2 regions of the Priestia veravalensis genome follow, and region 2 is predicted to be linked to the other one. Evidence: riboswitches for the same ligand, from Rfam matches in the RefSeq annotation. Region 2 holds a riboswitch; the other holds the start of a gene.
The links. Region 2 has a riboswitch for FMN ahead of AS180_RS01635 (ECF transporter S component). Riboswitches for the same ligand answer to the same signal wherever they lie in the genome.

Region 1: it holds a riboswitch for FMN, as region 2 does, so the genes downstream of both, ribE (riboflavin synthase) here and AS180_RS01635 (ECF transporter S component) in region 2, are expected to answer to the same signal.

The regions. Positions count from the first base shown of each region.
Region 1 covers NZ_KQ758688.1:14,869-18,281, forward strand. The annotation lists gene AS180_RS17475 (aldo/keto reductase) at 1-201, opposite strand, end outside; gene AS180_RS17480 (YkvI family membrane protein) at 401-1,429, shown strand; FMN riboswitch at 1,523-1,670, shown strand; gene ribE (riboflavin synthase) at 1,887-2,543, shown strand; gene AS180_RS17490 (bifunctional 3,4-dihydroxy-2-butanone-4-phosphate synthase/GTP cyclohydrolase II) at 2,560-3,413, shown strand, end outside.
Region 2 covers NZ_KQ758627.1:317,426-320,838, reverse strand. The annotation lists gene serA (phosphoglycerate dehydrogenase) at 1-644, opposite strand, end outside; FMN riboswitch at 1,021-1,159, shown strand; gene AS180_RS01635 (ECF transporter S component) at 1,307-1,882, shown strand; gene AS180_RS01630 (ferredoxin) at 1,929-2,177, opposite strand; gene AS180_RS01625 (YpbB family protein) at 2,436-3,413, shown strand, end outside.

The DNA of each region.
Region 1 (3,413 bases), on a different contig from region 2:
CGCTAACGCTTGCCCAAATAACTTTTCACAGCTGTAGTTACCATAAATATCCGCATGGTCAAATGTAGTAATACCTCGATCTAAGCATTGTTCAATTAGAGTTTGCGTATCATTTGTTGATAAGTTCCAATCGGCTAAACGCCATAACCCATGAATAATTCTTGAAAACTTTAAATCTTCCGCTAGCTTTATGTATTGCATACCTTCAACCCTTTCAAAAGAACTAGATAGTAAATTCGCTTTGATTATAACAGGTAGATAAAGCGATTACATTTTTAAAGATTCGTCATTTTTACTTTGCCTCTACATATAGTTTAGTACAAGCTGCTTTTCTGAGCGATAAGACATGTTGTCATAAAGAATAAAAAATAGTGAGTTCCAAGAAAATGAGGTGGAGAACTTGAGTAAATGGAAGCTGACGCTACAAGTAGCTGCTACCTATATCGGTACGGTAGTGGGGGCTGGGTTTGCAACGGGTAAAGAAATTGTTCAATTTTTTACTCAGTATGGCTCAATGGGTTTATTCGGAATTTTAATTAGCGGTTTGTTCTTTATTTGGTTAGGGTCAAAAATGATGCTTATTGCACAATCGATTGATGCAACGTCTTATCAAACGTTAAATACGCATCTATTCGGTACATTTATGGGGAAGCTGATTAATGGATTTACCATTATTATTTTGTTTGGAGTCACATCCGTTATGCTAGCGAGTACGGGAGCAATTGCAGCCGAACAGTTTGGACTTTGGCCACAGGTGGGTATGCTTCTTACAATTGGTTTAGCATACATATCAGTGTCCAAAGGAATTAATGGGTTACTATTTGTTAATTCACTTGTAGTGCCAATGATGCTTGCTTTTTCAATTTTAATCTTTATTCCACACGCTCCTGATTTTTCATTTTTACAAGTGTCAACGGTTCATTTTCAAGGGGATTGGAACTGGCTGATTAGTCCTTTTTTGTATGTGGCTCTTAATTTAGCATTAGCACAAGCCGTCCTTGTTCCTTTAGGAAGTGAAGTGAAAGATAGAAAAGTCATTAAAAACGGTGCGGTTTTAGGAGGAATTGGTTTAACATTTATGATGGTGGCAACGCATTTAGCTCTTTCAAACTTGCCGTATGCATACCATTTAGATATTCCAATGAGTGAAGTAGTAAAACATATTGGCCTTTTCGTTAATTGGCTCTTTTTACTAGTAGTTTTTGGAGAGATTTTCACCACACTAATTGGAAATGTATTTGGAATTGCTAGACAGATTCAATCCATATTGCCAATCTCAAATCAGCGAGCTTTTGCCTTTATCTTTGCGCTATGTTTTCTAGTTGCACAGGTTGGGTATGGAGAGTTGTTGAAGGTGCTGTATCCGATTTTCGGCTATATTGGATTAGCACTTTTAGTTATGCTCTGTATCAAAAAAGAAAAAAGTTAACTCTGTAAGTTAAGTGAAAATGTGTTAAAAAGTGTGACAACTGTTTAAAGCTTTGCTATAATAAGGTCAAATTCGACAGATATTGTCGACATAAATATCCTTCGGGGTCGGGTGTAAGTCCCAACCGGCGGTGATAAGGCAATGCCTTTAAGCCCGTGACCCGTTTTCGTATTTTTCGATAACGGTGGATCTAGTTAAAATCTAGAGCCGACAGTAAAAGTCTGGATGGGAGAAGGATCAGGAGCACAGTGGATGTGTAGCGATTACATAGGCGTAATGGCTTTTTTAGAAAACCGTTATATCCAACTGCTTATTTAGTATACCGCAAAGTGAGATGGCTATTAAGTGCTATCTTGTTTGTGGATGCTTTGTATACACTGATTCTAAAAACAACCCCCTTGGACACTTGTTTAAGGGGGCTTTTTGCGTACATTGTATGGGGAAAGAAGGTGAAAGAATGTTTACAGGAATTATTGAAGAAATTGGTCAAGTGAAACAAATTAACAAAGGAAAAGAAGCAATTGTATTAACCATTGAAGCACGTGTTGTCCTACAGGACGTGTCTCTAGGAGACAGTATTGCAGTTAATGGTGTGTGTCTGACAGTGACTTCATTTTCAACTAATCGATTTACCGTTGACGTGATGCCTGAAACAATCAAAGCGAGTACGCTCCAATTATTGACCGTGGGCTCAAAGGTTAATTTAGAGCGTGCGATGAGCGCAAATGGACGGTTTGGTGGTCATTTTGTGAGTGGGCATGTTGATGGTATCGGTACAATTGTGAATAAAGAGCGAAGAGGCAATGCTGTATATTATGAAATTAAGGTAGACCCTAGCCTTCGTCATTATATGATGTTAAAGGGCTCTGTTACTGTTGATGGGACAAGCTTAACGATATTTAATGTTACAGATCATTCTTTTACAATTTCTTTAATTCCGCATACTGCCAAAGAAACAATTATTGGAAGAAAAGAACGAGGAGATGTTGTTAACATTGAATGTGATATGTTAGCCAAATATATTAAAGAAATGATGATGAAACCTTCATCTGCTCCTGCACCGAAACCTTCCAATATGCAAAGTTTACTCGAAAAGCACGGGTTTACAAATTAAAAGAGAGGTGAGAAAAATGTTTCACACAGTAGAAGAAGCAATTGATGATTTAAAAAAAGGTAAAGTGGTTATTGTTTGTGATGATGAAGACCGCGAAAACGAAGGGGATTTTATTTCACTAGCTGAAACGACTACTCCCGAAATCGTTAACTTCATGGCAACGCATGGTCGAGGTTTGATTTGTACACCAATCACAGAAGAAGTTGCTGCTAAATTAGAGCTTAATCCTATGGTAACAACCAATACGGATATGCATGGTACAGCTTTTACTGTTAGTGTTGATCATGTATCAACAACAACGGGAATTAGTGCTCATGAGCGTTCGGCAACCATTCAAGCATTAATTGATGATAAAGCTAAAGCTACAGACTTTCGTAGACCGGGTCACGTATTTCCTTTAATTGCGAAAAAAGGAGGAGTATTACGACGTGCAGGTCATACAGAAGCTGCCGTTGACTTAGCACTTCTTGCTGGAGGTAAGCCTGCGGGTGTTATTTGTGAAATCATGAAAGAAGATGGAACTATGGCACGCGTGGCAGACCTTGCTGTGATCGCAGAGCAATTTGACTTAAAAATGATTACAATTAAAGATCTTATTGCATATCGTCGCAAGCATGATGAGCTTGTAAAGCGCGAGGTAGAAATTCAATTACCAACTGCTTTTGGTGACTTTAAGGCGATTGGATATACAAATAAAATTGATGATAAAGAACATGTAGCTATTGTAAAAGGTAAAATTAATCCCGAAGAACCTGTTCTTGTTCGTGTTCATTCTGAGTGTTTAACTGGCGATATTTTTGGATCCAAACGCTGCGATTGTGGACCACAGCTTCATGCAGCACTGTCAAAAATTGAAGAGGAACAATCGGG
Region 2 (3,413 bases):
AACGTCTCGCGATTCAATAAACCTTTTGTATCTTTCGTTAATGGCGTATGAACAGTAATAATATCAGCTACTGCTAATAAATCATCTAACGATAAGAGGTCAACTCCTAGTTTTTCTGCACGAGATGTTGTTAAAAATGGATCATATACATGTACCGTCATGTTAAAGGCTTTCGCACGTTTTGCAAGTTCAGAGCCGATACGACCAAAACCAACAATTCCCAAATGCTTGCGATTGAGTTCCGTACCAACAAAAGCTGATCGGTTCCATTCGCGAGACTTAACGGAAATGTTCCCTTGAGGGATATGGCGAACTAAGCTAGCCATCATGGCAAAAGTATGCTCAGCTGTAGAAATAGTGTTTCCATTTGGGGCATTAATGACAACAACGCCTCGTTTAGTTGATGCTTCAATATCAATGTTATCGACACCTACACCTGCACGAGCAACAATCTTTAAATTCTTCATTTTGTCTAACAAGTCTTCTGTCACAGTCGTTGCGCTTCGAACAAGCAGTGCATCGTATGTATGCAATAAATCTTCAACTTCCGTTACTTTTTTTCTTGTTAAATTAACATTTGATGCTTCTAATAATGGAGCAAGACCTTCATTGCTAATTGAATCAGCTACTAACACTTCATACATGTATTAACATCTCCCTTTCACAACTCAAATATCTGATAATTTATCACGTTAAAAAAATTCTGTCAATTGGATTGTAGAAAAGTTCACAATTGGTAACGTTTTCATTTTTAATTTGTTACTTAATATTCGGATTTTTAGTGAAAAACTTGGTATTTTAGCGGGTTTATTTTTGTGAAAATATTTTTAATACGTACTTTTTGGAGTTTTATATGTAAGAAAGTACGGTGAAAGAATACCTGACAATCTTTCGTTATTGCGCTGTTTTTTCATCATGAAAAAATAATGACTAAAAGAAATCGGAATTGCAGTATTTTTTGTATCAAATGATTTACTTTTAATTCAAGGTATCATATAATGTGAACATCATTAAATATTGATCTATCTTCGGGGCAGGGTGTAATTCCCGACCGGCGGTGATAAACAAATTGTTTTAAGCCCGCGAGCTCTTTAAATGTGGAGCAGGATTTGGTGTGATTCCAAAGCCGACAGTAAAGTCTGGATGGGAGAAGGTGGAGGTTCAAACGTTCAAAAACAAATGTGTTGAACGTTTATTGAATGTGCCTGCATTTTCCCTCAACAAATTTGTTGAGGTTTTTTTATGGAGTGCATGTGCAATGAACCTTTCTTCTTGGAAGAATGGATCGCAAGAAGGAGAGAGGAAAATGGAACATAGCAAGAAAACACAAAAGCTTGTTATTCTAGGGATGCTAAGCGGTTTGTCTTATGTATTAATGATGCTTAACTTCCCAATACCAGGTATACCACCGTTTTTAAAAATTGATTTTAGTGAGGTACCGGCGCTGCTTGCTGCATTAATCTTTGGTCCTGTAGCAGGTCTTATTGTCGAAGGAATTAAAAATTTGCTGCATTATCTCATTCAAGGAAGTGCAACAGGCGTCCCTGTAGGCCAATTAGCAAATTTTGTAGCAGGGCTATTGTTTATCTTACCGGTTTCTCTTATGTTTCATAAATTTAAAAATACAAAAGGTATTACAACAGGTTTAGTAGTTGGAACAGTAGTGATGTCAGTTGGAATGGCGTTTTTAAATTACTATGTGTTCTTACCTGCATATACGCTTTTCTTACAGTCACCGGCGCTGTCAAGTGAGGAAACACGTCAGCTAGTCGTAACGGGCATTCTGCCATTTAACATGATTAAAGGAATTATTACTGGCTTAATTTTCGTTGTTTTATTTAATAAAATGAAATATTGGATTACAAAGCGAGTCGCTGTTTAAATAGAAAAAAGACCTGTACGTGGATGTACAGGTCTTTTATTGTTTTTTATTCAAATTTGTTAGAGTCGCCGTCAAACTTCTCATCTGCTACGCGGATTGAATCTGTTGGGCAACCTTCAAATGCATCCATCATATCATCTTCTAATTCTTCAGGAACTTCCACAATCCCTTGGTTATCATCTAATGTTACGAACGCAATTCCTTCATCATCGTAATCGTAAATATCTGGCGCTGCTGCTCCACATGCTCCACATGCAATACATGTATCTTTGTCAACAATTGTATATTTTGGCATAACAAGACCTCCTGTAAAGTGTTCGAAAATTTCGTGTTATATAATCTCTTTTCAACATAAGCGTGAAATTTCTCTTTACCCATTGTAAGACGATTTTTAAAACTTTTCAATAGAAAAGTCATTGATAATGCTTATCAGACAAGGGTTTGTCATGACTTATAGTGCCACTTTTTTCGTTCATCTCAATTCGTGCAATGACAAAAAGGTGCTTTCTGTTAAAGTTTTGGTAAAATGAAAAGAGAAAGGAAGTTGACGATTGTGAACTATATTCAAACCGTTATGCTATATAGTATGCAACAACTAAAAGGTGAACGAACAGTTTACGGGATTTATCATATAGTAACTGGGAAAAAATCAGCGCAAACAATTCAAGACGGTAAAATCTTTGGCTTGTCTTTTTTATTTCAATCATTTAGTTACTTGAAAAAAGAAACATTTTCTCTATACGTAAAAGAGCTTACTTCTCATCAATTCATTAAAGAAGTGGACCATCAAAAATATATGCTAACAAGCAAGGGTGAAGAGGCACTTCACCAACAATTACGTGAATGGCCTCTGCCAGCTAAGCTTAGCGGTTGGCAATTTGCGAGTAGCACACAATTATTTTTATCGAGGCTGACCTTGTTCATTCAAACAATCTCTAATCTACAGTATTTTCAAAAGGGATTTTTGCCAATCACCCAAGATCCTGAGATCATTCAATGGGTGAAAGCTTATTTATTTTCTCAGTCGTATTCAAGAGAAGAGTTGGCCAAACGCTTGTTTAATGAATTAAAATGTATTTTAACGAAATGTTCTTCTCAAAACGCTGATGTGTTTGTTCAACATCTGAGTGGATATAAGCGAATTGGTTTAACCAAAAGTCAGCTTGCTGAATATTATAAGATGAACGAACACTACGTTCATTTATTAATGATCAGCGTCGTTCATCAAATCATTGAGCAAATTAGCGAATGTCGAAGTGAATTTCCAGTTCTTCAACAATTTATACAGGACGTACATATGACTGTGCCACTAACGGCTTCAACAGTTAAAACGTACGAGTGGTTACAAAAAGGAAAATCATTAAAAGAAGTAGCTCGAATTAGACGGTTAAAAGAGAGCACCATTGAAGATCATATTGCTGAATTGGCGCTGTTTCTTCCTAATTTTACTATTGATGATTATGTAAAAGTGGAGGATCAAAAGGAAATTATGAATGCTTTTGAAGCGTTAAATACCAATCAGCTAAAAGAA